3 regions of the Streptomyces sp. NBC_01233 genome follow, and region 1 is predicted to be linked to each of the others. Evidence: predicted binding sites of a transcription regulator. Region 1 holds the regulator's gene; each other region holds the start of a gene.
The links. The regulator HrcA, encoded in region 1, represses chaperone genes, less so after heat shock. The targets are predictions, from matches to a motif close to TTNGCACTCNGNNNNNCNGAGTGCNAA.
Positions count from the first base shown of each region.

Region 2: groL (chaperonin GroEL) is a predicted target of HrcA. The motif match lies at 4,976-5,002, and genes of this name have one in related genera.
Region 3: groES (co-chaperone GroES) is a predicted target of HrcA. The motif match lies at 2,692-2,718, and genes of this name have one in related genera.

Region 1 is NZ_CP108514.1:3,200,969-3,210,610, reverse strand. Features, by position in the region: gene hemW (radical SAM family heme chaperone HemW) at 1-709, shown strand, start outside; gene OG332_RS15095 (Uma2 family endonuclease) at 813-1,400, shown strand; gene OG332_RS15090 (DUF3097 domain-containing protein) at 1,378-2,187, opposite strand; gene OG332_RS15085 (MBL fold metallo-hydrolase) at 2,216-2,941, opposite strand; gene hrcA (heat-inducible transcriptional repressor HrcA) at 3,088-4,104, shown strand; gene dnaJ (molecular chaperone DnaJ) at 4,105-5,241, shown strand; gene OG332_RS15070 (nitronate monooxygenase) at 5,398-6,489, shown strand; gene OG332_RS15065 (16S rRNA (uracil(1498)-N(3))-methyltransferase) at 6,486-7,229, shown strand; gene OG332_RS15060 (histidine triad nucleotide-binding protein) at 7,326-7,685, shown strand; gene OG332_RS15055 (ribonuclease Z) at 7,689-8,594, shown strand; gene OG332_RS15050 (carbohydrate kinase family protein) at 8,689-9,642, shown strand, end outside.
Region 2 is NZ_CP108514.1:4,178,389-4,188,030, reverse strand. Features, by position in the region: gene OG332_RS19635 (alpha,alpha-trehalose-phosphate synthase (UDP-forming)) at 1-1,167, opposite strand, end outside; gene OG332_RS19630 (glucosyl-3-phosphoglycerate synthase) at 1,217-2,167, opposite strand; SAM riboswitch class I at 2,352-2,508, shown strand; gene thrC (threonine synthase) at 2,526-3,800, shown strand; gene OG332_RS19620 (MoaD/ThiS family protein) at 3,838-4,116, shown strand; gene OG332_RS19615 (cold-shock protein) at 4,531-4,737, shown strand; gene groL (chaperonin GroEL) at 5,133-6,755, shown strand; gene OG332_RS19605 (Uma2 family endonuclease) at 6,853-7,425, opposite strand; gene OG332_RS19600 (hypothetical protein) at 7,589-8,185, shown strand; gene OG332_RS19595 (hypothetical protein) at 8,216-8,746, shown strand; gene OG332_RS19590 (phosphoribosylanthranilate isomerase) at 8,776-9,375, shown strand; gene OG332_RS19585 (SDR family NAD(P)-dependent oxidoreductase) at 9,461-9,642, shown strand, end outside.
Region 3 is NZ_CP108514.1:5,587,761-5,597,402, reverse strand. Features, by position in the region: gene OG332_RS26760 (ester cyclase) at 1-425, shown strand, start outside; gene groL (chaperonin GroEL) at 499-2,127, opposite strand; gene groES (co-chaperone GroES) at 2,240-2,548, opposite strand; gene OG332_RS26745 (hypothetical protein) at 2,806-3,318, shown strand; gene OG332_RS26740 (response regulator transcription factor) at 3,376-4,056, shown strand; gene OG332_RS26735 (sensor histidine kinase) at 4,049-5,389, shown strand; gene OG332_RS26730 (LCP family protein) at 5,446-6,666, shown strand; gene OG332_RS26725 (FtsW/RodA/SpoVE family cell cycle protein) at 6,654-8,072, shown strand; gene OG332_RS26720 (polysaccharide deacetylase family protein) at 8,063-8,962, opposite strand; gene OG332_RS26715 (polysaccharide deacetylase family protein) at 8,959-9,642, opposite strand, start outside.

The DNA of each region.
Region 1 (9,642 bases):
CCGCCCGGAGGCCTGCGTCGCGGAGGCGCGGGCCGCGGGCTTCGAGCACGTCAACCTCGACCTGATCTACGGGACGCCGGGGGAGTCGGACGAGGACTGGCGGGCGTCGCTGTCGGCGGCGCTCGGCGCGGGGCCGGACCACATCTCGGCGTACGCGCTCATCGTGGAGGAGGGCACGCAGCTGGCGCGCCGGATCCGCCGGGGCGAGGTCCCCATGACGGACGACGACGTGCACGCCGACCGCTATCTGATCGCGGACGAGGTCATGGCCGGGGCCGGGTACTCCTGGTACGAGGTCTCGAACTGGGCCACCTCGGAGGCCGGGCGCTGCCTGCACAACGAGCTGTACTGGCGCGGCGCCGACTGGTGGGGCGCGGGTCCGGGCGCGCACTCGCACGTGGGCGGGGTGCGCTGGTGGAACGTCAAGCACCCGGGCGCCTACGCGGCGGCCCTCGCGGAGGGCCGCTCCCCGGGCGCGGGACGCGAGCTCCTCTCCGAGGAGGACCGGCGGGTCGAGCGGATCCTGCTGGAGCTGCGCCTGGTGGACGGCGTCCCGCTGTCCCTGCTCGCCCCGGCCGGGCTCGCCGCCTCCCGCAAGGCCCTCGCGGACGGGCTGCTGGACGCTGGTCCGTACGAGGCCGGGCGGGCCGTCCTGACCCTGCGCGGCCGGCTCCTGGCGGACGCGGTGGTCCGCGACCTCGTGGACTGACCACTCGCGGGAGTGAATCCGGGCGAACCCGGGGGGTGCCTGCCTATCCTGTTCGTACGCTGCCCCCGTAAGCGACGGCGGCAGGACGCGGAGGGCCACGGAGATGACCGCTGTGGATGACCGGCTGATCACGGATGCCGCGCAAGTCTTCGAGGACTTCGAGGTCCCCGAGGGCTATAAGGCCGAGCTCCTCAGGGGGGACATCGTGATGATGGCCGGGCCGGACCGGGTCCACAACAGGATCGTGCTGTCCGTGCTGTACCAGATCCCGCGTGACCGGTGGGAGCCACTCCAGACCCAGGACATCGCCATCCCGGGCGAGAGCAGCGAACCCCAGCCCGACCTCGTCGTGCTGGAGCTCGGCAGTGAGCCGGGGCCGGGACGGCTCATCCCGGCGCCGGCCGTCACCCTGCTGGTCGAAGTCGTGTCCAAGAACAGCGCCGACGCCGATTACGGCATCAAGCGTTCGATGTACGCGGCGGGCCGGGTCCCCGCCTACCTGATCATCGATCCGTTCGAGGCGGAGTGCCTGCTGCTCACCGAGCCGACCGGGACGGGTGAGGATGCCGACTACAAGGTCGAGCGAAGGGTGGGTTTCGGCGACCCCGTCCCCCTGGACGTCCTGGACGTCAAGCTGGAGACCGCCGAGTTCGGAACCCTCCCGAAGTTCAAGCGGCACCGCCGACCGTGACGAAGTCGATCAGTTCCTCGACGCGGCCCAGGAGCGTCGGCTCCAGGTCCTTGTAGGACGTCACCCGGGACAGGATGTGCTGCCAGGCGGCGCCCGTGTTCTCCGGCCAGCCCAGGGCCCGGCAGAGGCCCGTCTTCCAGTCCTGGCCGGGCGGGACCACCGGCCACGCGGGGATGCCCAGCGCGGAGGGCTTCACGGCCTGCCAGACGTCCACGTACGGGTGGCCCACGATCAGGACGTCCGGCGAGGTCACCGAGGCCGCGATGCGGGACTCCTTCGAGCCCGGGACGAGGTGGTCCACCAGGATCCCCAGCCGGGCGTCCGGCGCCGGGGCGAACTCCGCGACGACGGCGGGGAGGTCGTCGATGCCCTCCAGGTACTCCACGACCACGCCCTCGATCCGCAGGTCGTCGCCCCAGACCCGCTCCACCAGCTCCGCGTCGTGCCGGCCCTCCACGTAGATCCGCCCGGCCCGTGCCACGCGCGCCCTCGCCCCCGGGACGGCGATCGAGCCCGAGGCGGTGAGACGGGGCGCGGCGGGGCCGCGCGAGGGGCGCGTGAGGGTGACCACCGCGCCCTCCAGCAGGAACCCCCGAGGCTCCATCGGGAACACCCGCCGCTTGCCGAAGCGGTCCTCCAGCGTCACCGTGCCCGCCTCGCAGGCCACCACCGCGCCGCAGAAGTCCGTACCCGCCACCTCGACCACCAGATCGGGCTCGGCCGCCACCTCCGGCACTGCCCGGGGGCGCTTCCACTGCGGGGTCAGGTCGGGGGAGTACTCGCGCATCCGGCCGACAGTAGGAGAGCCGCCCGCGTCATGCCTCCGACACGCCGAAACGGGCTGCCAGTGTGGCGCGTTGCGCACGGACGAAGCCCGCCGTGACCACCGCTCCGTGACCCGGCACGTACAGTGCGTCGTCCCCGCCGAGCGCCAGCAGCCGGTCCAGGGCGGCGGGCCACTGCCGGGGCACCGCGTCCGGACCCGCCGAGGGGTCGCCCGACTCCTCGACCAGGTCCCCGCAGAACACCGTCTCGCGCCCGCCCGGCACGAAGACGGCCAGGTCGTGTCCGGTGTGGCCGGGCCCCACATTGGCCAGCAGCACCTGCAGCCCGCCCAGTTCCAGCGTCCACTCGCCCGACACCAGGTGCTTCGGCGCCACCAGCAGGTCCACCGCCTCGGCCGCCTCCGCTTCCGCCAGGCCGTGCCGCACCGCGTCCCCGCGCAGCTCCTCGCGGCCGGTCGACAGCACCCCGTCCAGTCCGACCGCCCCGAACACCTCGGCCCCGGAGAAGGCCGCACCGCCCAGGACGTGATCGAAATGGCCGTGCGTGAATGCGATATGGGTCACGCGCCGGCCCGTCAGCCGCTCCGCCTCGGCCCGCACCTGAGCGCCCTCCCGGACACACGAACCGGGGTCGATCAGGAGCACCGACTCGTCCCCCACCACCAGTCCCACCGTGCAGTCCCACACCGGCAGCCGTCGCCGGCCGGCCCGTCCGGTCAGCCGTTCCCAGCCTTCCTCTTCCCAACGTACGTCCATACGGCGACGCTACCCTGGTGGGCCTCCCTTGCCAGGGGCTTACCGCCCGGCCGTACACTGAGCGGGGGATCTCTGGCACTCGAACGGCCAGAGTGCCAACCAACACGGCAGAACACGGCAACGGACCACAGCTGGAGGTGTGCGCGATGCTCAGCGAACGCAGACTCGAAGTGCTGCGCGCCATCGTCCAGGACTACGTCGGGACGGAGGAGCCGGTCGGCTCCAAGGCGCTCACCGAGCGGCACCGGCTCGGCGTCTCGCCCGCGACCGTGCGCAACGACATGGCCGTGCTGGAGGACGAGGGCTACATCGCCCAGCCCCACACCAGCGCCGGCCGGATCCCCACCGACAAGGGCTACCGCCTCTTCGTCGACAAGCTGGCGGGGGTCAAACCGCTGTCGACGCCCGAGCGCCGGGCCATCCAGAACTTCCTCGACGGCGCCGTGGACCTCGACGACGTCGTCGGCCGCACGGTGCGGCTGCTCGCGCAGCTGACCCGGCAGGTCGCGGTCGTCCAGTACCCGAGCCTGACCCGCTCGACCGTCCGGCACGTGGAGCTGCTCTCGCTCGCTCCCGCGCGCCTGATGCTCGTACTGATCACGGACACCGGACGGGTCGAGCAGCGGCTCATCGACTGCGCGAGCCCCTTCAGCGAGGCCTCGCTCGCCGACCTGCGGGCCCGGCTCAACAGCCGGGTCGTCGGACGGCGCTTCACCGATGTGCCCCCGCTCGTCCAGGACCTGCCCGAATCCTTCGAGGCCGAGGACCGGGGCACCGTCTCCACCGTGCTCTCCACCCTCCTCGAGACCCTGGTCGAGGAAGCCGAAGAGCGGCTGATGATCGGCGGTACCGCCAATCTCACCCGCTTCGGACACGATTTTCCCCTGACGATCAGGCCGGTGCTCGAGGCGCTGGAGGAGCAGGTCGTGCTCCTCAAGCTGCTCGGCGAGGCCAACGAGTCGGGAATGGCCGTACGGATCGGGCATGAGAATGCCTACGAGGGACTGAACTCCACGTCCGTCGTCTCCGTCGGTTACGGTTCGGGCGGCGAAGCAGTCGCCAAACTCGGCGTGGTCGGACCGACCCGCATGGACTACCCCGGAACGATGGGAGCGGTACGCGCAGTGGCACGTTACGTCGGACAGATCCTGGCGGAGTCGTAAGTGGCCACGGACTACTACGCCGTTCTCGGCGTGCGCCGCGACGCATCGCAGGACGAGATCAAGAAGGCATTCCGTCGGCTCGCGCGCGAGCTGCACCCGGATGTGAACCCCGATCCCAAGACGCAAGAGCGTTTCAAGGAGATCAACGCCGCCTACGAGGTCCTGTCGGACCCGCAGAAGAAGCAGGTCTACGACCTCGGCGGCGACCCGCTGTCCTCCTCGGGCGGCGGCGGCGCGGGCGGCTTCGGGGCGGGCGGCTTCGGCAACTTCTCCGACATCATGGACGCCTTCTTCGGCCAGAGTCAGCAGCGCGGCCCGCGCTCGCGGACCCGGCGCGGCCAGGACGCCATGATCCGCCTGGACCTGGAGCTGGACGAGGCGGCCTTCGGGACGACCAAGGACATCCAGGTCGACACGGCCGTCGTCTGCACCACCTGCTCCGGCGAGGGCGCCGCTCCCGGCACCTCCGCGCAGACGTGTGACATGTGCCGTGGCCGCGGTGAGGTCTCGCAGGTCACCCGGTCCTTCCTCGGCCAGGTCATGACCTCGCGGCCCTGCCCGCAGTGCCAGGGCTTCGGCACCGTGGTCCCGACCCCGTGCCCCGAGTGCGCGGGCGACGGACGGGTCCGCTCCCGCCGCAGCCTCACGGTCAAGATCCCGGCCGGTGTCGAGAACGGCACCCGGATCCAGCTCGCGGGCGAGGGCGAGGTCGGCCCCGGCGGCGGCCCCGCCGGCGACCTGTACGTGGAGATCCACGAGCTGGCGCACCCGACCTTCCAGCGGCGCGGGGACGACCTGCACTGCACGGTGACGATCCCGATGACGGCGGCCGCACTGGGCACCAAGTGTCCGCTGGAGACGCTGGACGGCCTGGAGGAGATCGACATCCGGCCCGGCACCGGCTCCGGGCAGGCGATCCCGCTGCACGGGCGCGGCGTCACCCACCTGCGCGGCGGCGGGCGCGGCGACCTGATCGTCCACGTCGAGGTCACCACCCCGGGCAAGCTGGACGCGCAGCAGGAGGACCTGCTGCGCCAGCTGGCGAAGCTGCGCGGCGAGGAGCGGCCGATGGGCCAGTTCGCGCCAGGTCAGCAGGGGCTGTTCAGCCGCCTGAAGGACGCGTTCAACGGTCGCTGAGCGACCGGCGGACACCGCCGAGAGCCCGGCCAGGGGATTCCCTGCCGGGCTCTTCGCATGGGCCGGGCGGGGGCCCGTGACCGGGTCGGGAAGCGGACTATGCCAGGCGAATCCCATGATTCGGCCCCATGAGCGGGACATGGCACGATGCAGTCCATGTCCTCCGCACCGAACGGTCTCTCCCCATACCCGATCGTGCAGGCTCCCATGGCGGGCGGCGCCTCCTGTCCTCCGCTCGTCGCCGCCGTGTGCGAGGCGGGCGGGCTGGGCTTCCTGGCCGGCGGCTACAAGACCGCCGACGGGATGTACCAGGAGATCAAGCAGGTGCGGGCCCTCACCCGGCACCGCTTCGGCGTCAACCTCTTCCTGCCGCAGACCGGCTTCGTGGACCCGGCCGCCGTGGAGGCGTACCGGGGCCAGCTGGCCGGTGAGGCGAGCTGGTACGCGATCTCGCTCGCCGAGGAGGACATCATCGGCACCAGCGACGACGGCTACGACGCCAAGCTCGCCATCCTCCTCGAAGACCCGGTCCCGGTCGTCTCGTTCACCTTCGGCTGTCCCTCCTCCGCGGCCCTCGCCGCCCTGCGCAAGGCCGGTACGTACACGGTCGTCACGGCGACCTCCGTCGAGGAGGCCCGTACCGCCCAGCAGGCGGGGGCCGACGCCGTGTGCGTCCAGGGCGTCGAGGCGGGCGGCCACCAGGGCACCCACCGCGACGACCCCCAGGCCGACGGCACGGCGGCCGTGGGGCTGCTCGCGCTGGTGGCCCAGGTGCGGGAGGCCGTGGCCCTCCCGATCATCGCGGCGGGCGGCCTCATGCGCGGCTCGCAGATCGCGGCGCTGCTGGCGGCGGGCGCCGAGGCGGCGCAGCTCGGAACGGCCTTCCTGGCCTGCCCCGAGTCGGGGGCGGACCCCGTGCACAAGAAGGCGCTGACCGACCCGCTGTTCGTCCGGACCGAGCTGACCCGGGCGTTCTCCGGGCGGCCGGCGCGGGGGCTGGTGAACCGGTTCATGCGGGAGCACGGGCCGTACGCCCCGGCCGCCTACCCGCAGGTCCACCACCTGACCTCGGGATTGCGCAGGGCGGCCGCCGCGGCCGGGGACGCGCAGGGCATGGCCCTGTGGGCGGGGCAGGGGCACCGGCTGGCGCGGGCGCTGCCGGCGGGGGAACTGGTGGAGGTGCTGGCGGCCGAACTGGCCGAGGCGCAGAGCGCGTTGAAGGCAATGCAGATGAGGAGTGCGTCATGACCGCCCCGGTGTTCGTGGTCGAAGAGGTCCCCGCGGGGCCGGAGTTCGTCCTGGACGGCCCGGAGGGCCGGCACGCGGTGTCCGTGAAACGGCTGAACCCGGGCGAGGCGGTCGTCCTGACCGACGGCCGGGGCGGCTGGGCGGAGGCGGTCGTGAAGGCCGCGGAGGGCAAGGACCGCCTCGTCGTGGCGGTGTCCTCGGCCGGGCTGGAACCGGAACCGGAGGTCCGCATCACCGTGGTCCAGGCCCTGCCCAAGGGGGACCGCGGCGAGCTGGCCGTCGAGACCATGACCGAGACCGGCGTGGACGCGATCGTGCCCTGGCAGGCCTCGCGCTGCATCACGCAGTGGCGCGGCGACCGGGGCGCCAAGTCCCTGGCCAAGTGGCGGGCCACCGCCCGGGAAGCGGGCAAGCAGTCCCGCCGGGTCCGCTTCCCGGAGGTGGCCGAGGCCATGTCCACCAAGCAGGTCGCGGCGCTGCTGGCCGGAGCCGACCTGGCGATGGTCCTGCACGAGGACCGCGACACCCCCTCCGAGGCCCTGGCCACGGCGGCGCTCCCCTCCTCCGGTTCCGTCGTCCTGGTGGTCGGCCCGGAGGGCGGGGTCTCCCCGGAGGAGCTGGCCGCCTTCGCCGCGGCGGGGGCCCACCCCCACCGCCTCGGCCGCTCCGTCCTGCGGACCTCCACGGCCGGCACCGCGGCCGCGGCGGTCCTGCTGGCCCGCACCGGCCGCTGGGCTTGAAGTTGTCGACCGGCCCCCGTTGATCGGGCACCGCCCCCGGGCGGCCCCGGGCTGGATACGATGCCCGGACCGATCAACGTCACGGGAGGCTCAGCAATGGCCGGGGAACCGCAGGCCGACTGCCTGTTCTGCAAGATCGTCGAGGGGCACATCCCCGCGACCGTGGTCCGCGAGACCGAGACCACGGTCGCCTTCCGGGACATCAACCCGCAGGCGCCCACGCACGTGCTCGTGATCCCCAAGGTGCACTACCCCGACGCGGCCTCCCTCGCCGCCGCCGAGCCGGCCGTCGCCGCCGACATGCTGCGCGAGGCCGGCCAGATCGCCCTCGACGAGAAGATCGTCGACCACGGCTACCGCGTCGTCTTCAACACCGGCTCCGGCGCCGGGCAGACCGTCTTCCACGCGCACGCGCACGTCATCGGCGGCCGCGGCCTCCAGTGGCCCCCCGGATAGCACGTGTCCGTACGAGAGTTCGTGGTGCTGGGCACCGCCAGCCAGGTGCCCACCCGCCACCGCAACCACAACGGCTACCTGCTGCGCTGGGACGGCGAGGGCATCCTCTTCGACCCGGGCGAGGGCACGCAGCGGCAGATGCTGCGGGCCGGGGTCGCCGCGCACGACATCAACCGGATCTGTGTCACCCACTTCCACGGTGACCACAGCCTCGGGCTGGCCGGGGTGATCCAGCGGATCAACCTCGACCAGGTCCCGCACCCCGTCACCGCGCACTACCCGGCCTCCGGGCAGAAGTTCTTCGACCGGCTTCGGTACGCCACGGCCTACCGCGAGACCGTCCCGCTGCGCGAGGAACCGGTGGCCGCGGACGGGACGCTGGCGCAGGCGGCCACGTACGCCCTGGAGGCCCGGCTGCTCTCGCACCCGGTGGAGTCCTTCGGCTACCGGATCACCGAGCCCGACGGGCGCCGCATGGTGCCGGAGCTGCTCGCGCGGCACGGCGTCAAGGGGCCGGACGTGGGCCGGATCCAGCGCGACGGGCGGCTCGGCGAGGTCACGCTGGACGAGGTCAGCGAGCCCCGGCGCGGGCAGCGCTTCGCCTTCGTCATGGACACCCGGCTGTGCGACGGGGTGTACGCGCTCGCCGAGGGCTGCGACATGCTCGTGATCGAGTCGACCTTCCTCGACGAGGACGAGCGGCTGGCCACCGACCACGGGCACCTCACGGCGGGCCAGGCGGCGCGGGTGGCGCGGGACGCGGGCGTCCGGCACCTCGTGCTGACGCACTTCTCCCAGCGGTACACGGACCCGTCCGAGTTCGAGCGGCAGGCGCGGGCGGCGGGCTTCGAGGGCGAGCTGACGGTGGCGGAGGACCTGGTGCGCGTTCCGCTCCCCAAGCGGGGCTGAAGGTGTAGGTGATCTGCGCCACACTGGGGTTTGGCTCCGCACCGGACGGGCAGGGCTGGCAGCTTTCCGTAGGAAGCACATCGGGGAGTACACCGTGACCAGTAGGGACTTCGACAGCCGCGCAGCCGCCGTGGACCCGCTCGGTCCGCTGCGCGATCCGCAGGAACCGGGCTGCGACGTCTTCCTGACCGGCACGGTGTTCCTCGACATCATCTTCACGGGCCTGGACTCGGCGCCGGTCCGCGGTACGGAGTCCTGGGCGCGCGGCATGGGCTCCAGCCCCGGCGGCGTCGCCAACATGGCCACCGCCCTGGCCCGGCTCGGGCTGCGCACCTCACTGGCCGCGGCCTTCGGGGACGACCACTACGGCGAGTACTGCTGGGACGCCCTGGAGCAGGGCGAGGGCATCGACCTGTCCATGTCGCACACGATCCCCGGCTGGCACAGCCCCGTCACCGTCTCGATGGCCTACGAGGGCGAGCGCACGATGGTCTCGCACGGCCACGAGGCTCCGCCGCCGGCCGGCCCCGGGCCGTTCCCGCCGCTGGCCCGCGCGGCCGTGGCCGCGCTCGGTCCCGGCCGCGGCGAGGAGTGGATCGGCGAGGCCGCCCGGCGCGGCTCGCGGATCTTCGCGGACGTGGGGTGGGACGAGAGCGGGCGGTGGGACCTGGGGGCCCTGGCCGACCTGGAGCACTGCGAGGCCTTCCTGCCCAACGCGGGCGAGGCCATGCGGTACACGCGGACCGACTGTCCGCGGGCCGCGGCCCGGGCGCTGGCGGACAAGGTGCCGATCGCGGTGGTGACGATGGGCGCGGAGGGCTCGTACGCGGTGGACGGGCGCACCGGGGAGACGGCGCAGGTCCCCGGGATCACGGTGGACGAGCTGGACCCGACGGGGGCGGGGGACGTGTACGTGGCGGGCTTCGTCACCGGCACGCTGGCGGGCTGGCCCCTCGCGGACCGCCTGGCCTTCGCCGGGCTGACGGCGGCCCTGTCGGTCCAGGAGTTCGGCGGCTCCCTGTCCGCCCCCGGCTGGCCGGAGGTGGCC
Region 2 (9,642 bases), 980 kb from region 1:
CACGTCCGCCATCCGGTACACCGCCAGCGACCGCGCGAAGTCGTCCTGCACCGACACCAGCACCGGCTTCCAGTCCGCCATGCCGAATTCCTCGTTGATCTCCGCGGCCAGCTCCCGCACCGACTCCGTGTACGCCCGGTACACCGCCAGGTCCTGCCGCGACGGGTACGCCGAGGCCAGGTGGACGACCCGGCCCCGCCACTCCGGGTGGACCGTCAGCAGCTCCCGGTAGGCCAGCAGCCCCCGCAGGACGTTCTTCGACAGCTCGGTCCGGTCCACCCGGGCGATCGTCTTCAGGCCGCCGACCTCCGCCCGCAGCTGCGCCAGCTTCTCGTCCACCTCCGGCCGGTGCGCGAGCGCCCGCAGTTCGTCCGCGTCCACCCCGAGGGGGTAGTAGGTCACCTCGGTGAACCGCTGCTTCCCGAGGCCGCACCCGTCCGGGACCGTCCGGCGCTGCCACACCCCGCGCTCCGGGGTCCCGGTCGGGAAGAACGCTTCCGCGATGCCGCGCGCGTCCTCCCTGGTCGCGCCGGTGATGAAGTTGGCCGCCCACTCCCACGTGTGGAAGCCCAGCCGGTCCGCCCCGAGCATCCCCCACACCAGCTGGCTCCGGATGTCGTCCGGCAGCATGGCCATGAACTCCCGCGAGGCCCACGGCGTGTGCGTGAAGTGCCCGATCCGCAGGTCCGGCCGCAGCTCCCGCAACTGCCCCGGGACCAGCGCCAGGTGGTAGTCCTGCACCAGGACGCGGGCCCCTTCGGCCGCCTCCTGGGCGAGGGCGCGCGCGAAGGCCTCGTTGTACGCGACGTACGCGTCCCACCGCCGCCGGAACTCCGCGTCGAAGACCGGTTCGCGGGGGATGTCGTACAGGTGGTGGTGCGTGAACCACAGCACGGAGTTGGCGATGCCGTTGTAGGCGGCGTCGTACACCGTGGGATCGATGTCCAGCATCCGGACGCCCGGCTCGGCCACCCCCCGGCGGACCGCCTCCCGGTCCGCCTCCGACAGCGCCGCGCAGATCCACAGCGCCCCCGGCTGCTCCGCGAGGGCCGCGGAGAGCCCGGAGACGAGACCGCCCCCGCCGCGCCGGGCGCTGAGGCCGCCTTCGGCATCGATCGCGTACGAGAGGGGGCCGCGGTTGGCGGCGACGAGCACCTGAGAAGCCATGCGGCGAACCTAGCCCAGCCCGCACTCGCTCAAACTTTCCAGCCCGACGTCACGCCACGCGGCGCAGCGCGTACTCCTTGACGCCGAGCATCGGCGGCCGCTCCTCGGTGTCCACCGGGTAGGTCCGCGGCACGAAGCCCTCCGGCCCCCGCTCGAACTGCGTCAGCTCCGGCCGTACGTGGTGCCCGCGCGACAGCCGCAGCAGGGCGGTGCGGTAGATCGCCGCGGCCATCCGGCCGAGCGCCTGCCCGTCCTGGTGGCGGTGGACGCGTACGCCCACGTCCACCTGGGCCAGCGCGTCCAGCCCGACCGTGTGCAGGGCGTCGACCAGCAGGCCCAGCTCGACGCCGTACCCGACGGGGAACGGCAGCCGCTCCAGCAGGGAGCGGCGCACGGCGTACTCGCCGCCCAGCGGCTGGACGAAGCCGGCCAGCTGCGGCCAGTGCAGGTTGAGCAGGGGGCGGGCGACGAGTTCCGTGACCCGGCCGCCCTGGCCGGGGGCGTCGCCGAGCGGGCGGTCGTACATGGCCTTGACGAACTGCACGTCCGGTTCGGTCAGCAGCGGTCCCACGATCCCCGAGACGAACGTGGAGGAGAAGTCCCGCAGGTCGGCGTCGACGAAGCAGACGATGTCCCCGCTGGTGGCCTGCAGCGAGCGCCACAGCACCTCGCCCTTGCCGGGCAGCGCCGGGATCCTCGGCAGGATCTCGTCGCGGTGCACCACCCGGGCTCCCGCCTTCGCCGCGACCTCCGCCGTACGGTCGGTCGAGCCCGAGTCGATCACGATCAGCTCATCCACCAGGGGGAACGGCAGTCCCTCGATCAGCTCGCGCCGGATGACCTCGACGATCGCGCCGACCGTCGCCTCCTCGTCCAGCGCGGGCAGCACCACGCTGACCGTGGTCCCGGCCGCCCGTTTCCGGTCGAGCAGCTGGTCGAGCGGTCGGTCGGCGGCTGACCAGGAGCGGTCTGCCAGCCAGCGCTCCACCTCTTCCAGCACCCTCAGCACTCCCTGCTTGTCGGCGTTATCGGCCGTTATGTGATCCATCTCGCGGTTCGGACGGCTGTCTCAACCGCGCGGCCCTTCGGTTACAGTCTTGAACAACGCGAAGGACCACCGCATGCCGGGGGTCCCGCGTACAAACGCACCGGCGCGCCGCAGAGCGCGTGTGCCGGTGCCATACCGCTCATCCAGAGGGGCAGAGGGACACGGCCCGTTGAAGCCCCGGCAACCCTCCAGTCGGTTCTCGCGATCGCTCGTCAGCGACGTCAGCGAGGTCCCCGGCTAGGGAAGGTGCCAATTCCGTCTCATGGCGAAGTGCGCCATGGGGAAGATGAGGAGAAAGGGCCTCGCCATCATGGCTGCACAGACTGTCGCCACCTCTGTCGATCTCGGACCCGCCAACGGTCTTTCCTGTCGCGAGTGCGGTACCCGCTTCGAGCTCGGCCCGATCTTCGCGTGCGCCGAGTGCTTCGGACCGCTGGAAGTCGCCTACGACCTCCCGACCGGCGACCCCGAGGCCCTGCGCGCCGCGATCGAGGCCGGCCCCAACAACATCTGGCGTTACGCGCCGCTGCTGCCCGTCCCCGCGGACGTGGCCTCCAAGCCGAGCCTGAACCCGGGCTTCACCAAGCTCGTGGACGCCGCCAACCTGGCCAAGGAGCTCGGCGTCACCGGCAAGCTCTACGTCAAGGACGACTCCGGCAACCCGACGCACTCCTTCAAGGACCGCGTCGTGGCCATCGCCGTCGAGGCCGCCCGCGCCTTCGGCTTCACCACCCTCTCCTGCTCCTCCACCGGCAACCTGGCCGGCGCCGTCGGCGCCGCGGCCGCCCGGGCCGGCTTCCGCTCCTGCGTGTTCATCCCGCACGACCTGGAGCAGGGCAAGGTCGTCATGGCCGGTGTGTACGGCGGTGACCTGGTCGGCATCGAGGGCAACTACGACGACGTCAACCGCTTCTGCTCCGAGCTCATCGGCGACCCGCTGGGCGAGGGCTGGGGCTTCGTCAACGTCAACCTGCGCCCGTACTACGGAGAGGGCTCCAAGACCCTCGCCTACGAGATCTGCGAGCAGCTCGGCTGGCAGCTGCCCGACCAGCTCGTGATCCCGATCGCGTCCGGCTCGCAGCTGACGAAGATCGACAAGGGTCTGCAGGAGCTGATCAAGCTCGGCCTCGTGGAGGACAAGCCGTACAAGATCTTCGGTGCCCAGGCCGAGGGCTGCTCCCCGGTGTCGACCGCCTTCAAGGCCGGTCACGACGTGGTCCGCCCGCAGAAGCCCAACACCATCGCCAAGTCCCTCGCGATCGGCAACCCGGCGGACGGCCCGTACGTCCTGGACATCGCCCGCCGCACCGGCGGCTTCGTCGAGGACGTGAACGACGAGCAGGTCGTCGAGGCCATCAAGATCCTCGCGCAGACCGAGGGCATCTTCGCCGAGACCGCGGGCGGCGTGACCGTCGGCGTGACGAAGAAGCTCATCGAGAACGGGCAGCTCGACCCGACGCTGACCACCGTCGTCCTCAACACCGGCGACGGCCTCAAGACCCTGGAGGCGGTGGCCGCGGAGAGCGGGCAGACCGCCACCATCCGCCCGAGCCTGGACGCGTTCCGCGCCGCCGGCCTGGCCTGACCATCTCCCCCTGCTCTACCGGAAAGGCAGTAGCGCCATGAGCGTCAACGTCCGCATCCCCACCATCCTGCGCACCTACACCGGCGGTCAGGCCGAGGTGCCCGCCGAGGGCGCGACCCTCGCCGAGGTCATCCAGTCCCTGGAGGCGAGCCACCCGGGCATCGCCGCGCGCGTCCTGGACGACCAGGGCAAGCTGCGCCGTTTCGTGAACGTCTACGTCAACGACGACGACGTGCGCTTTGAGGGCGGGCTGGAGGCGAAGACGCCGGACGGCGCCGGCGTCTCGATCATCCCGGCCGTCGCGGGCGGCTGCTGATCCTGTCGGCCCCTTTGCCACCTGATAGGTGACACGCGCAAACCGAAATTGCCCCCTCCGTTAAAAGCGGAGGGGGCAATTCTGCTTGATTGGGCGGGGTAGAGTTGGGGAAGTCCCCTCCGCCGGACTTGCCCGCTGCATATGAACGGGTCGCGTGAGGGTCGACATCGGGTCAACATGCAAGTGCGGTATGGGGCTTTGGCGAGATATGTCAGGCCCGAGTTGCCCTGGAATATGGCAAATTTTCACTCTATTTCAATGTTTCCCCGTGTCCGGAATTCTCGTCGGATTGACCTGTTGCAGACAGCACTCGCGCAGATACATTCAGCCTCGGTCGACGCGTTCCGACGCAAGTTCTGACCCGGGAACGCGAAGTGCGTTCCCGCGCAAGGGCCAGTAATAGGGGAGTTAGGCATGGCTCAGGGCACCGTCAAGTGGTTCAACGCGGAGAAGGGCTACGGCTTCATCGCGGTCGACGGTGGTGCGGATGTGTTCGTCCACTACAGCGCCATCCAGATGGACGGGTACCGCACCCTTGAAGAGGGTCAGCGGGTCGAGTTCGAGATCTCGCAGGGCCAGAAGGGTCCGCAGGCGGACATGGTCAAGCTCGCGCTCGGCTAGTCCTGGAGCGATCGACCACCGACGCACAGTGTTTCAACGAAGACCTGCACGACCATACGAGGGGCCCACATCCTGGACACGGGATGCGGGCCCCTCGTATGTGCGCCCGCTCCACGCCCGGTACTGGGCGGGCGTTGGCCCGAGCCGCTTGCGCCCGCCCGTCGCCCGACCACCACCCCTCATCGAGGCTTCTTCGAAGCCGCTTGCACTCTCGGGGGTCGAGTGCTAATCATTGGCGTTAGCACTCTCCCGGTGAGAGTGCTACTGAACGAGGACCGGGTCGGTGAGGCCCGCAGGGTCCGGTGGGAAGGAACCGCCGGGCACGCAGGCCGTCCGTCGCGGGCGCGGGCGCGGTCCTGGGAGCAATCCACCGCTGTCCGGGAGGACCACTTCAGATGGCCAAGATCATTGCGTTCGACGAGGAGGCCCGTCGCGGCCTCGAGCGTGGGATGAACCAGCTCGCCGACGCCGTCAAGGTCACCCTTGGCCCCAAGGGTCGCAACGTCGTCCTTGAGAAGAAGTGGGGCGCCCCCACGATCACCAACGATGGTGTCTCCATCGCCAAGGAGATCGAGCTCGAGGACCCGTACGAGAAGATCGGCGCCGAGCTGGTCAAGGAAGTCGCCAAGAAGACGGACGACGTCGCGGGCGACGGTACGACCACCGCCACCGTGCTGGCCCAGGCGCTCGTCCGCGAGGGCCTGCGCAACGTAGCCGCCGGCGCCAACCCGATGGCCCTCAAGCGTGGTATCGAGAAGGCCGTCGAGGCCGTCTCCGCCGCCCTGCTCGCCCAGGCCAAGGATGTCGAGACCAAGGAGCAGATCGCTTCCACGGCCTCCATCTCCGCCGCCGACACCCAGATCGGCGAGCTCATCGCCGAGGCCATGGACAAGGTCGGCAAGGAAGGCGTCATCACCGTTGAGGAGTCGCAGACCTTCGGTCTGGAGCTCGAGCTCACCGAGGGCATGCGCTTCGACAAGGGCTACATCTCGGCGTACTTCGCCACCGACATGGAGCGCATGGAGTCGTCCCTCGACGACCCGTACATCCTGATCGTCAACTCCAAGATCGGCTCGGTCAAGGACCTGCTGCCGCTCCTGGAGAAGGTCATGCAGTCCGGCAAGCCGCTGCTGATCATCGCCGAGGACGTCGAGGGCGAGGCCCTGTCGACCCTGGTCGTCAACAAGATCCGCGGCACCTTCAAGTCCGTCGCCGTCAAGGCCCCGGGCTTCGGCGACCGCCGCAAGGCCATGCTCGGTGACATCGCCATCCTCACGGGCGGCACGGTCATCTCCGAGGAGGTCGGCCTCAAGCTGGAGAACGCCGGTCTCGACCTGCTCGGCCGCGCCCGCAAGGTCGTCATCACCAAGGACGAGACCACCATCGTCGACGGTGCCGGTGACAGCGACCAGGTCGCCGGTCGCGTGAACCAGATCCGCGCCGAGATCGAGAACTCCGACTCGGACTACGACCGCGAGAAGCTCCAGGAGCGCCTCGCGAAGCTGGCCGGCGGCGTGGCCGTCATCAAGGCCGGTGCCGCGACCGAGGTCGAGCTCAAGGAGCGCAAGCACCGCATCGAGGACGCCGTTCGCAACGCGAAGGCGGCCGTCGAGGAGGGCATCGTCGCCGGTGGTGGCGTGGCCCTGCTGCAGGCTTCCGCGGTCTTCGAGAAGCTGGAGCTCGAGGGTGACGAGGCGACCGGCGCCAACGCCGTGAAGCTCGCCCTGGAGGCCCCGCTGAAGCAGATCGCCGTCAACGGTGGTCTCGAGGGTGGCGTCGTCGTCGAGAAGGTGCGCAACCTTCCGATCGGTCACGGCCTGAACGCCGCGACCGGCGAGTACGTCGACATGATCGCCGCGGGAATCATCGACCCGGCGAAGGTCACGCGCTCTGCCCTGCAGAACGCTGCGTCCATCGCGGCCCTCTTCCTCACCACCGAGGCCGTCATCGCCGACAAGCCCGAGAAGGCCGGCGCCGGCGCCCCGGGCGGCATGCCGGGCGGCGACATGGACTTCTGATCGACCCCTGGCTCCGGCCACTGGTTGATCGGCTGTTCTCGAACGAGGGCGGCACCCCCTGTAGGGGGTGCCGCCCTCGGGCGTTTTCCCGGTCTTTCTAGAAGCCCGCGGTGTCGAGCGCGAAGCCGAAGGGCTCGGGGATCTGCAGGGGCTCGCCGAAGGACACCGTCGTGCGGGAGCGGTATCCGTGCGGGGAGGGGTCCCAGAAGCAGGTGATCTCCGAATCCTGCATGTCGACGACCAGGTAGACCGGGACCAGGCGTCCGTACACGTCCAGCTTCTCGTTCCAGTCGGCATCCCTGGTGGAGACGGACGTGAACTCGCCGACGAGCGACAGGGCCGCCCCGTCCGCGTGCCGACCCTCGCCCTCGAAGGCCGATTCGTCGGCCACGAAGAGGTCGGGCCCGTACGCGCGCTCCGCTGCAGAGAACCGGAAGAGGAAGGGCGCGATCTCCGCGATGTGCCCCTCGGGTGCGTGCGCCTGGAGCTGTTCGCGCAGCGCACGCATACGACGCAGAGAGCGCAGCGTGGAAAACGGCGACACGATGATCTTCCCCCGGATGAGCTCGGCCTTGAAGCCGTCTGGCGTGTCCATCTCCTCGACGGTGCGCAGGAGTGTCTCGAACGTCGGCGGTGCCGTCTGTTCTATCGGTGTGGCCCGTTCGATCATGATCGTCACCGTGGTCCTCCGCGTGGCGTGCCGTGCACTGGGCGTGAGCCTCGTTCCAGGCTAGCGGCGTGGGGAAAGGCGTGCCCGGCCCGCGCGGTGATCTCCGCCGATCGGGGGGTAAAACCGCTGGCCGGGGTGGGTGGGGGCGTGTGACCGTACGGCCATGGGGAATTCCGTCGCGTATCCGGTCTACCGCACCACCGATCCCGCCGAGGCGTACGCCAAGGCGCGGCTGCTGTGCGGGCTGCTGGCCCGCCGGTACGCGGAGGTGCGGGTGGGGGCGGAGCTGGGCACGGTCGCGGACGTGCGGCGGATGGCGGCGCTGCTGCCGGACGCGATCTACGACCACACGGGGATGCGCACGCACCCGGAGACCGGCGAGTTCCTCTACTTCGAGGCGGACGTGAGGACGGCCACCGACGCGGAGCTGGGGGCGGCGGTCCCGCTGGAGTTCGTCTGCACGGAACTGCCGGCCGCAGGGGACGAGGAGGAGTTCGTCCGCGCCGTGGGCGCGGGCCCCGCGTCCATCAGCTGGGAGGGCTGCTGGCCCGACGAGCCCGAGCTGGGCTCGCACGCCTCGCCCAAGTACGACGGCGTGCAGCTGGTTCTCAACAGTGACGAGTGCGAGTGGTCCCGGAAGGTCAGCGAGGTCCACACCGTCTACGTCCACGTCACCAAGTTCGGCGACGCGGGCCGCGCCGAGCGGCTCGCCGCCGCGATCGGCGGCAGCGTGCTGGGCGGGCCGGAGCGGGGCTGCTGAACAGCGATGGGAAGTTCGAGGGCCTACCCCGTGTTCCGGACCGACGACCTCGCCGAGGCCTACCGGCGGGCCCGCCTGCTGTGCGCACGGATGAAGCCGCTCGACGCGGAGATGTGGCTGGTTGCGCAGGCGCACACCGTCGAGGAGGCTCGGGGGCTGGCGGCGCTCCTTCCGAAGGGCCTGTTCGAGCCTTCGTACGACTGGGGCCGGGACGTCTGGTTCGCGGGCGCCGAACTGCCCGGTGACGACCGGGAGCTGGCGGCCGAACTACCGCTGACTGTGGACGCGGACGTGGCTCCGGGCCCCGTCGAGCAGGCCTTTCTGCGCGTGCTGGGCCGCGGAGCGGCCACGATGCGCTGGCGCGGAGAGTGGCCCCCCGAGATCCCGTCCGCGTCGCAGGACTCGACGAACCAGCGGGTGGAACTCGACGTCAACGAGGAGCATTCCGACGGCTGGCACACGGTCTACGTGCACTTCCGGACCGCCGACGAGGTGGGCGCGGCCCATCTGGCGGCCGCGATCGGCGGGTCGGTGCTGGGTCCCGTGCAGGTGGGCCGCTGACGCGGCCCGGGTCGGCATAGGCTGGGCGCATGGCTGATCTCTTCGTCAAGATCTGCGGGCTCAGGACCGCGCGGGACGTCGATGCCGCGGTGGCGGCCGGGGCCGATGCCGTGGGGTTCGTGTTCGCGCCCGGCAGTCCGCGTACGGTCGATGCCGCCACCGCGCGGGAGCTCGCCGGGCGGGTGCCGGACTCGGTGCTCACGGTCGGGGTGTTCCGGGGGCAGGCGGTCGAGGAGGTGCGCCGGTTCGCCGAGGAGAGCGGCGTACGGGGGGTGCAGCTGCACGGTGAGGAGGGGCCCGGGGACTTCGCGGCGCTGCGCGCCGAGGGCCGGACGCTGCTGCGGGCCACCGCCGAGCACGTGAAGCGCTGCGGCGAGTACGGCGAGGACCTGCTCCTGCTCGACGCCCCCGACCCGGGCTCCGGCAAGCCGTGGAACTGGGGCTCGGCGGACTTCACCGCGCCCGAGGGGCGGTGGCTGCTGGCCGGCGGGCTGAACCCGGGCAACGTGCGGGAGGCGGTCGGGGTGACCGGGGCCTGGGGTGTGGACGTGTCCAGCGGGGTGGAGCGCGAACGCGGGGTGAAGTCGCCGGAGTTGATCCGCGCCTTCGTCGAGGCCACGCGCGGCTAGCCGGGCCTCCGGGTTTCTGTAGTGGTTGCTACGAAAGTCGTGTCACGGTCTTTCTGTGCTGATCGCTATGGAATCGGGGGGACCCATGAACAACAAGAACGCGCTGGTCACGCGCGGCAGCAGGGGCATCGGCCGGGTCGTCAACATCTCCAGCGGCGCCGCCCGGATCGCCATGCCCGAGATCCTCGCCTACGGGGCGACCAAGGGCGCGCTCGACACCCTGACGCTCAACCTGGCGAAGGCCCTCGGCCCGCGCGGGATCACCGT
Region 3 (9,642 bases), 2.4 Mb from region 1:
AGCACCTCAACAAGCAGCTCGCCGACCGGGTGCTCCAGGAAGCCGCCACGAAGGGCGACATGAGCGTCCTGGACGCATGCTTCGCGACGAACTACATCGACCACGACGCCAGCAAGGAGGAACCCACCGTCATCGGACGCGAGGCCATGCGGTCGGACATGGAGACCTGGCGCGCCGCCTTCGACATGACCTTCGAGCCGACGGCCCAGCTGGCCGAGGGCGACATGGTCACGACGGTGTGGAACTGGCGCGGCACCCACAAGGGGATGTTCATGGGGGTTGCACCGACCGGGAAGACGTACGAGATGTCCGGGAGCACCACCTTCCGGTGCCTGGACGGAGAGATCGTCGAGGGCTGGTGGCATTACAACCCCGGAGCACTGCAGCGCCAAATGGGCGGCTCCGGATCGCCCTACGGATCCTGAGGCCCGAAGCCGAACCACGCGGAAGGCCCCGCTCCGCGGCTGCGGAGCGGGGCCTTCTCTACGTGGTGCGCGATCAGTGGCTGTGGCCGTGACCGTGGCCGTGACCGGCGTCGCCCTCGTCCTCCGCCGGCTTCTCGACGACCAGGGTCTCGGTCGTGAGCAGCAGGGAGGCGATGGAGGCGGCGTTCTCCAGCGCGGAACGGGTGACCTTCACCGGGTCGATGACGCCGGCCTTGACCAGGTCGCCGTACTCGCCGGTGGCGGCGTTGAAGCCCTGGCCCTTGTCGAGCTCGGCGACCTTCGAGGTGATGACGTAGCCCTCGAGACCGGCGTTCTCGGCGATCCAGCGCAGCGGCTCGACGGCGGCGCGGCGCACGACCGCGACACCGGTGGCCTCGTCGCCCGACAGGCCGAGGTTGCCCTCGAGGACCTTGACGGCGTGGACGAGCGCGGAGCCACCGCCGGAGACGATGCCCTCCTCGACCGCGGCGCGGGTCGCCGAGATGGCGTCCTCGAGGCGGTGCTTCTTCTCCTTGAGCTCCACCTCGGTGGCGGCGCCGACCTTGATGACGCAGACGCCGCCGGCGAGCTTCGCCAGGCGCTCCTGCAGCTTCTCGCGGTCCCAGTCCGAGTCGGTGGACTCGATCTCGGCCTTGATCTGGTTGACGCGGCCGACGACCTCTTCGTGGCTGCCGCCACCGTCGACGATGGTGGTGTCGTCCTTGGAGATGGTCACGCGGCGGGCGGAGCCCAGTACGTCCAGACCCGCCTGGTCGAGCTTGAGGCCGACCTCCTCGGCGATGACGGTGGCACCGGTGAGGGTGGCCATGTCCTGGAGCATCGCCTTGCGGCGGTCACCGAAGCCGGGGGCCTTGACGGCGACCGCGTTGAAGGTGCCGCGGATCTTGTTGACGACGAGGGTGGAGAGCGCCTCGCCCTCGACGTCCTCGGCGATGATCAGCAGCGGGCGGGAGCCGCCGGCCTGGATGACCTTCTCCAGCAGGGGCAGGAGGTCCTGGATCGAGGAGATCTTGCCCTGGTTGATCAGGATGTACGGGTCGTCGAGGACGGCCTCCATACGCTCCTGGTCGGAGACCATGTACGGGGAGAGGTAGCCCTTGTCGAAGGCCATGCCCTCGGTGAACTCCAGCTCCAGGCCGAAGGTGTTGGACTCCTCGACGGTGATGACACCGTCCTTGCCGACCTTGTCCATCGCCTCGGCGATGAGCTCGCCGACCTGCTGGTCCTGCGCGGAGAGCGCGGCCACGGCGGCGATGTCGGACTTGTCCTCGATCGGGCGGGCGGTCGCGAGGAGCTCCTCGGAGACGGCCTTGACCGCGGCGTCGATGCCCTTCTTCAGGGCGGCCGGGGAGGCACCCGCGGCGACGTTGCGCAGACCCTCGCGGACCAGCGCCTGGGCCAGCACGGTGGCGGTGGTGGTGCCGTCACCCGCGATGTCGTTGGTCTTGGTCGCCACCTCCTTCACGAGCTGCGCGCCCAGGTTCTCGTACGGGTCGTCCAGCTCGACCTCGCGGGCGATGGTGACACCGTCGTTGGTGATGGTGGGGGCGCCGAACTTCTTGTCGATGACGACGTTGCGGCCCTTGGGGCCGATCGTCACCTTGACCGTGTCGGCAAGCTTGTTGACGCCGCGCTCGAGGGCGCGACGGGCGTCCTCGTCGAACTTCAGGATCTTCGCCATGGGAGCGGTTCAGCCCTCTCGAAAACTCGGGTTTAACGAGCTGCGCCCCTCGCCGCCCGGCAATCAGCGGGGTGACCAGGGGCGCAGCTCAAAGCAGTACTGATGAAGAGAATTACTTCTCGACGATCGCGAGCACGTCGCGAGCCGAGAGGACGAGGTACTCCTCGCCGCTGTACTTCACTTCGGTGCCGCCGTACTTGCTGTAGAGCACGATGTCGCCGACGGTGACGTCCAGCGGGAGACGCTGGCCGTCCTCGAAGCGACCCGGGCCCACCGCGAGGACGACGCCCTCCTGGGGCTTCTCCTTCGCGGTGTCCGGGATGACCAGGCCGGAGGCCGTGGTCTGCTCGGCGTCGAGCGGCTGGACCACAATGCGGTCCTCAAGCGGCTTGATGGCAACCTTGGAGCTGGCGGTCGTCACGATCCGACCTCCCCCTTCGGAGATCCGGGGTTAACTGTCTGAGGTGGCGACCAGGTCGATCCGTCGTCGCGGGTGCCGGATCTGCCTGTCGCTGTGTTGGCACTCACCAGGGGCGAGTGCCAGGTGCGAGACTATTCCGGCGATTAGCACTCGGTCAAGCGGAGTGCCAATTCCCGGCCGTCGGGCGTTGCGCGGACGGGGCCCGGAACCGCGAAAACCAGGGCGCACGAACGTTCGGGATCACTACTCTCCACCGCATGACCAGGACAAACTCCGGGGTGCGCTGGCATCACGCCATCCCGATCGCCGTCGGCCTCGCCTTCGGGATCTTCGCGTTCGCGCTGGCCGTACCCCGGCTGGTGACCCAGCTGACGGGGGTGGAGGGCGGCTTCCGCGCGGAGCGGTGCACCTGGGAGGAGGACTCGGAGGGGGACCCCGAGGCCACCTGCAAGGGAACCTTCACCGCCTCTGACGGATCGTTCACGATCCGCGGGATCGAGATCGAGGGCCGCTTCGAGGCCCGGCCGAAGGCGCCGGTGGCCTCCCTCGTCAGCGGGCCGTCGGCCGGCAAGGCCGTGCGGCCGGACCTCCTCACCTCGCTCGCGCCCATGGGCCTCGGCCTGACCGGCTTCGCGTTCCCGGCCTGGGCACTGACCTCGGCCACCCGCGACGCCTTCGACCGCCGTCGGCGCCGGCGGGACGGAGCCGTGGACGCCACGGACCCCGCCGGATCTGCGGCCCCCGCCGCATCCGCGGACGTCTCGCGCTGAGCCCCCGGAGCCGGACCCCACGACGGCCGGTTGCCCCGATATGTGAGGCTTGGGGCCGTGCGCATCCTCGTGGTCGAAGACGAAGAAGGCCTCGCCGAGTCCCTGCGGCGCGGCCTGTCCGCCGACGGACACCTGGTCGAGGTCGCGCACGACGGCCACCGCGGCCTGGACCTCGCCCTCGCCGGCGGCCCCTACGACGTCGTCCTGCTCGACCTGATGCTCCCCGGCCTGAGCGGCTACGAGATCTGCGCCCGCATGCGCGCCCACGGCGACACCACCCCGGTCCTGGTGCTCACCGCCAGGGACGGCGAGCACGACGAGGCCGAGGGGCTGGACCGCGGCGCCGACGACTACCTCACCAAGCCGTTCTCCTTCGTGGTCCTGGCCGCCCGGATCCGGGCGCTGGCCCGGCGCGCCGGCGCCCCCGACCGCGGCACCCTCCAGGCCGGCGACCTCCTCCTGGACCCGCAGGGCCGCCGCTGCCGCCGCGGCGGCCGGGACATCGAGCTCACCGCCCGCGAACTGGGCGTGCTCGCCTGCCTGATGGAGCAGCCCGGCCGGGCCGTCGCCAAGCAGGACATCCTCGACGAGGTCTGGGACACCCCGCACGGCATCGACCCGAACATCGTCGAGGTGTACGTCTCCTCACTGCGCAAGAAGGTCGACGCGCCCTTCGGCCGCCGCTCGATCCTCACCGTCCACGGCACCGGCTACCGGATGGCCCCCGACGGTGGCTAGAACCACCGTCCGCGCGCGCACCGCCGCGGCCGCCGCCCTCGCGATGGCCGCCGTCCTCGCCACCGGCGGGCTGTGGCTGCACGCCCTGCTGCGGGCCAACCTCCTCGACAACACCACCGGCCGCACCGAGCTCGCCGCCCGCAAGGCCGCCGGCCGGCTCGACGGCCGGACCCTGCCGCCCGGCGGACGGCTGCCCGCACCCGAGAGCGGGGTGGACCTGGTCCTCGTACGGGACGCGGCCGGCCGGACCGTCGCCACCACCGCAGACCCGAAGCACGCCCCGGACCTCCACCGGCTCGACGGCGCGCCGCGCCCCGGCCCCGGGGAGGACTCCAGGTCGGCCGTCCTGCCGCCCGCGCACCCCGGCGCGGAACGGCGCGCGGTCATCGTCGTCGAGGCGCCGGGCGGGCACACCGTGTACGCGATGACCGTGCTCGGCGACGTCGACGACGCGACCCGGGCCGTCGGGATCGGGCTGCTGGCGGGCGCGCCCCCGCTGATCGGCTTCGCGGCGGCCCTGGCCTGGTGGGTGACCGGCCACGCGCTGCGCCCGGTGAGCGCGATCCGGACCGAACTGGCGGCGGTCACCGGGAGCGAGCTGGGCCGGCGGGTTCCGGACCCGGGCGGGGCGGACGAGATCGCGCAGCTGGCCCGGACCGTGAACGACGCCCTCGACCGGCTGGAGCGCTCCGACGCCCGGCAGCGGCAGTTCACCGCGGACGCGTCCCACGAGCTGCGCAACCCGCTGGCCGCCGTACGGTCCCGGCTGGAGGTGGCGCTGGCCATGGACCGCCCCGACCGGGAGTCGGTCGCGGCCGCGCTGGCCGACACCGGGCGGCTCCAGCGGATCGCGGCGGACCTGCTGCTGCTGGCCCGCCTCGACGGCGGGCCGGCGCCCCGGCCCGAGCCGGTGGACCTGGCCCTGCTGGCCGCGGAGGACGTGGCGCGCCGGGGCGGCTCCCGGGTCGCGGTACGGCTGGACGCGCGGGCGCCCGTACCGGCGTCCGGGGATCCGGCGCGGCTGGAGCGGGCGCTGGCCAACCTGGTGGACAACGCCCTGCGGTACGCCCGCGCGGAGGTCGTCGTACGGGCGGCCGCGCAGGACGGCTGGGCGGTGCTGGAGGTCACGGACGACGGGCCGGGCATACCGCAGGCGGACCGGGACCGGGTGTTCGAGCGGTTCGTCCGGCTGGCCGCGGACCGGGGCCGGGCCAGCGGCGGCACCGGGCTGGGCCTGGCCATCGCCCGGGAGATCGCGCGGGCGCACGGGGGCGACGTACGCGCGCTGCCGGCGCCCGCCGGGGGCGCGCGGCTGGTGCTGCGGATCCGGTAGCGCTCCGCAGGCGCCCTCAGGATTCCTTCAGCGGACCTCCGTCAGCATCGGCAGGTATGAGCGCGCACCGGAGGAAGCCGACGACCCGATCCCGCCGCCGTCCGTCCCGCCGACGGCGCCTGGGCCGCACGCTGCTGGTCACCGGGTGCGCGCTGACGGCCCTGACGGGAGGCGGCGCCTGGTACGCGTACCGGGACCTCGCCGCCGGCATCGGCAGCTCCAAGGCCCTGCAAGGCGCCGAGAAGTCGAAGTTCGGCGACACCAACATCCTGCTCATGGGGCTGGACAGCCGCCGGGACCAGAACGGCGAGGAACTGCCGGAGGAGGTCCTCGACGCACTGCACGCCGGCAGCTCGGACATCGGCGGCTACAACGCGAACACCCTGATCCTGCTGCACGTGCCCGGGGACGGCAGCCGGGCGAAGGCCTTCTCCGTGCCGCGCGACGACTTCGTCGAGATCGCGGGCCACGGGAAGGACAAGATCAAGAAGGCGTACGGGCTGGCGAAGGAGAAGCGGCAGGAGCAGCTCGCCGCGCAGGGGGTCGAGGACCGCCGGCAGCTGGATCGGGAGGGCCGGGAGGCGGGACGCAGGGCGCAGATCGAAACGGTGCGGAACTTCCTGGGCGTCCCGGTCGATCACTTCGCCGAGCTGAACCTCGCCGGTTTCCACCACCTCGCCGAAGCGCTGGGCGGCGTACCGGTGTGCCTGAACAGGGCGGTGAAGGACAAGCACTCCGGCGCCGACTTCCCGGCGGGCCCGCAGACCCTCGACGGCCGGCAGTCACTGGCCTTCGTGCGCCAGCGGCACGGCCTCGACATGGGCGACCTGGACCGGACGAAGCGGCAGCAGGCCTTCCTGGCGGGCGCGACGAAGAAGCTGAACTCGGCCGGGACCTTCACCGACCCGATGAAGCTGATCAAGCTGATCGACGCCGCGAAGAAGGACGTGGTCACGGACGAGGGCTGGGACCTGCTGGCGTTCGTGAAGCAGGCGAAGAACCTGTCCGGCGGCCGGGTGCACTTCACGACGCTCCCCGTCGAACGCTTCGGAAGGAACCATGGGGAGGACATCAACGTCGTAGATGATATGAAGATAAAGCGCCTCATTGCCGAGCAGATCGGACCTGAAGCCGCCGCGAGCCCCGGCGCACCGGGCGCCGCGTCCGCACCTGCGGCGTCACATGAGGCGTCACGCGAGGACGCACCCCCGCCGCCCTCCTCACCGCCCTCCCCGTCCGCCCCCAAGGACGGTGGCGGCATCCCGTGCGTGGACTGAAACCCCTGACCTCGGCGGGCGCCCGCCGCCGCACGGAGGCGCTGCTCCTGGCCTTCGTCATCGCCATCGCGGTCTTCGGCCACGCCGCCGCGGGCCTCGCCATGAACGACGAGCTGCCGCCCAGCCTCGCCGGATTCACCATCAGCATGACCCTGCTGTCGTTGGTCGGGCACCTGGGCGTGCGCCGTTTCGCGGCCTACGCGGACCCGCTGGTCCTCCCCCTCGCGATGCTGCTGACGGGGCTCGGGCTGGTGCTGCTGCACCGCCTCGACCAGGGCTACATCGAGCGCTACAACTCGGACGCGAACGCCCCCGGGCAGCTGATGTGGACGGTGGTCGGGGTCGCCGCCTGCCTCCTGGTGCTGGCGCTGCTGCGCGACCACCGGCTGCTGCAGCGGTTCATCTACATCACGATGGCCGTCGCGCTGGTGCTGCTGATCGCGCCGGCCTTCTTCGGCGCGGACACCTACGGCGCGAAGCGCTGGATCAAACTCTTCGGCTTCTCGCTGCAGCCCGGCGAGTTCGTGAAGATCATGATCGCGGTCTTCTTCGCCGGGTACCTGGTCATCCACCGGGACTCGCTGGCGCTCACGGGCCGCAGGTTCCTGGGCATGCGGCTGCCGCCGATGCGCCAGCTCGGGCCGATCGTCACGGTGTGGATCGTCTCGATGCTGGTGCTGGTCTTCGAACGCGACCTCGGCACCTCCCTGATCTTCTTCGGCGTGTTCGTGGTGATGCTGTACGTCGCCACCGAGCGCACCGGCTGGATCGTCTGCGGCCTGGCCATGGCCGCGGCCGGCGCCTTCGTCGTCGGCTCGACGGAGCCGCACGTCAAGGCGCGCGTGGCGGCGTGGCTCAACCCGCTGTCGTACTACTGGGAGAACCGGCCGCCGGGGGTCACCTCGGACCAGTCGGCGCAGGCGCTGTTCAGCTTCGGCACGGGCGGCGTCTCCGGCACGGGCCTGGGCATGGGCCACCCCGAGCTGATCGCGTTCGCCGGGCGCAGCGACTTCATCCTGACCACGGTGGGCGAGGAGCTCGGCCTGGCCGGGGTCATGGCCGTCCTGATCCTCTACGCACTCCTCGTGCAGCGGGGGCTGCGGATGGCGCTCGGTGCCCGCGACCCCTTCGGCAAACTGCTCGCGGTCGGCCTGGCGTCGGCACTGGCCCTGCAGGTCTTCGTGGTCGCGGGCGGCGTGACGGGCCTGATCCCCCTGACCGGCAAGGCACTGCCCTTCCTGGCCAAGGGCGGCTCGTCCCTCCTGGCCAACTGGGTCATGATCGCCCTGCTCCTGCGCATCAGCGACAGCGCGGAACGCCAGCGCGAGGCGGACGCGCGCGGGCCGGTGGAAACCACCATCACCCCGGTGGTGCGGGTGGAGAGCGGCGCCCGCGGCTACAGGTAGTCCTCCAGGCGGCCTATGCGGTAGCCCTGTTCCTGGATCCGCTGGAGCATGCGCGTCGTCATCTGGGTCTCCGTCGCGCCCTTGAGCTCTGCCGGGCCGCGGAAGTGGGCCAGGATGATGTCGCCCGGGCGGAGGGCGGAGCCCTCGGCGTACTGGAAGTTGTTGATCTGCATCGACGCCCGCCACAGGACCAGGGACGAGACACCGCACTCCGAGGCGGCCCGGAGGGTGTCGTCGTTGTAGTTGCCGAAGGGCGGGCGGAAGAGCGGCGGGCGCGTGCCGAAGCGCTTCTCCAGACGCTCCTGCTGGCCGCATATCTCCTTCTTCTGCCCCTCGAAGGGCAGGGTCCGGAGGTTCGGGTGCGTCAGCGTGTGGTTGTTTATCGTGCTCGACGAGCCGTTGTCGCGGAGCTTCTCGAAGTGCCCGTAGTCCGAGGCGGCCACGTTGTCCGTGAGGAACATGCTGATCGGCAGCTTGAGGTCGGCCGCCATCTTCAGGAACTCGGGGTCCTTCTCCGCGCCGTCGTCGAAGGTCAGGAAGACCGTCTTCTCCCCGGCCGGGACGGGTATTCGGTCGACCACCGGGACCTTGCCCGGGGCCGCCTTCGGTAGCTGCGGCTTCTGGGCGGGCTTCGGCGCGAAGGAGAGGGGGGCCGTCAGGCCCCACTTCTTGTACGCCTCGTCAGAGGCGGTCCCCGGCGCCGACGGAGCCCCCGACGGAGCGGCGGAACCGGTGTCCGTCGGCTGCTTCGACTCCGGCGTCCCCTGCGTCTGCTTCGTCTTGCCGCCCAGTCGTTCGGTGGGGTCCACGCTGTCCCCGCACCCCGTCAGGGACAGCGCGAGCGCGCCGGCCGCCAGCGTTCCGGCTACCAACCGGCGCGCGTGCTTCACAGATAGTCCTCCAGGCGGGCCACGGCATATCCCTTGTCCGTGACGGTCTTCATGACATGACGGATCATGTCAGGCATCGTGCCCTTCCAGTCCTCCTTGCCGCGGAAGTGCGTGAGGATGATGTCGCCGGGGTGCAGGTCCCGGTCCCACTCGCGGTAGTCCATGCGGTTCGTGAACGCCTCGGCGTTCCACAGGGGGACGGCCTTGATGCCGCAGGACTTCGCCGCGCGCAGCGTGTCCTGGTTGTAGTTGCCGTACGGCGGCCGGAAGAGCGTCGGCCGCTTGCCGAACTGCTTCTGGATGGTGTCCTGCTGACCGCAGATCTCCTCGCGCTGCTGCTCGTACGACAGGCCCGGCATGTAGCGGTGGTTGAGCGTGTGGTTGTTCAGGGTGACGCCCGCGGCCTGCATCTCCTTGAAGTACGGGTAGTTGTCCCGCACGACGTAGTCGCTGAGGAAGGCCGTGTACGGGATCTTCAGCTCCTTCATCATCCTCAGGAACTCGGGATCCTTCTCCGACCCGTCGTCGATCGTCAGGAAGACGACCTTGTCCTCGGTCGGGACGGTGGTGAAGACGTTGGGGTACTCCTCCTGGTCCTCCACCTCGAAGCCGTCCCGCGTGGTGATCTCGGGCTTCTCCTTCGGCGCGGGCGGGGCGACGAGCGGGGTCTTGCGCAGGCC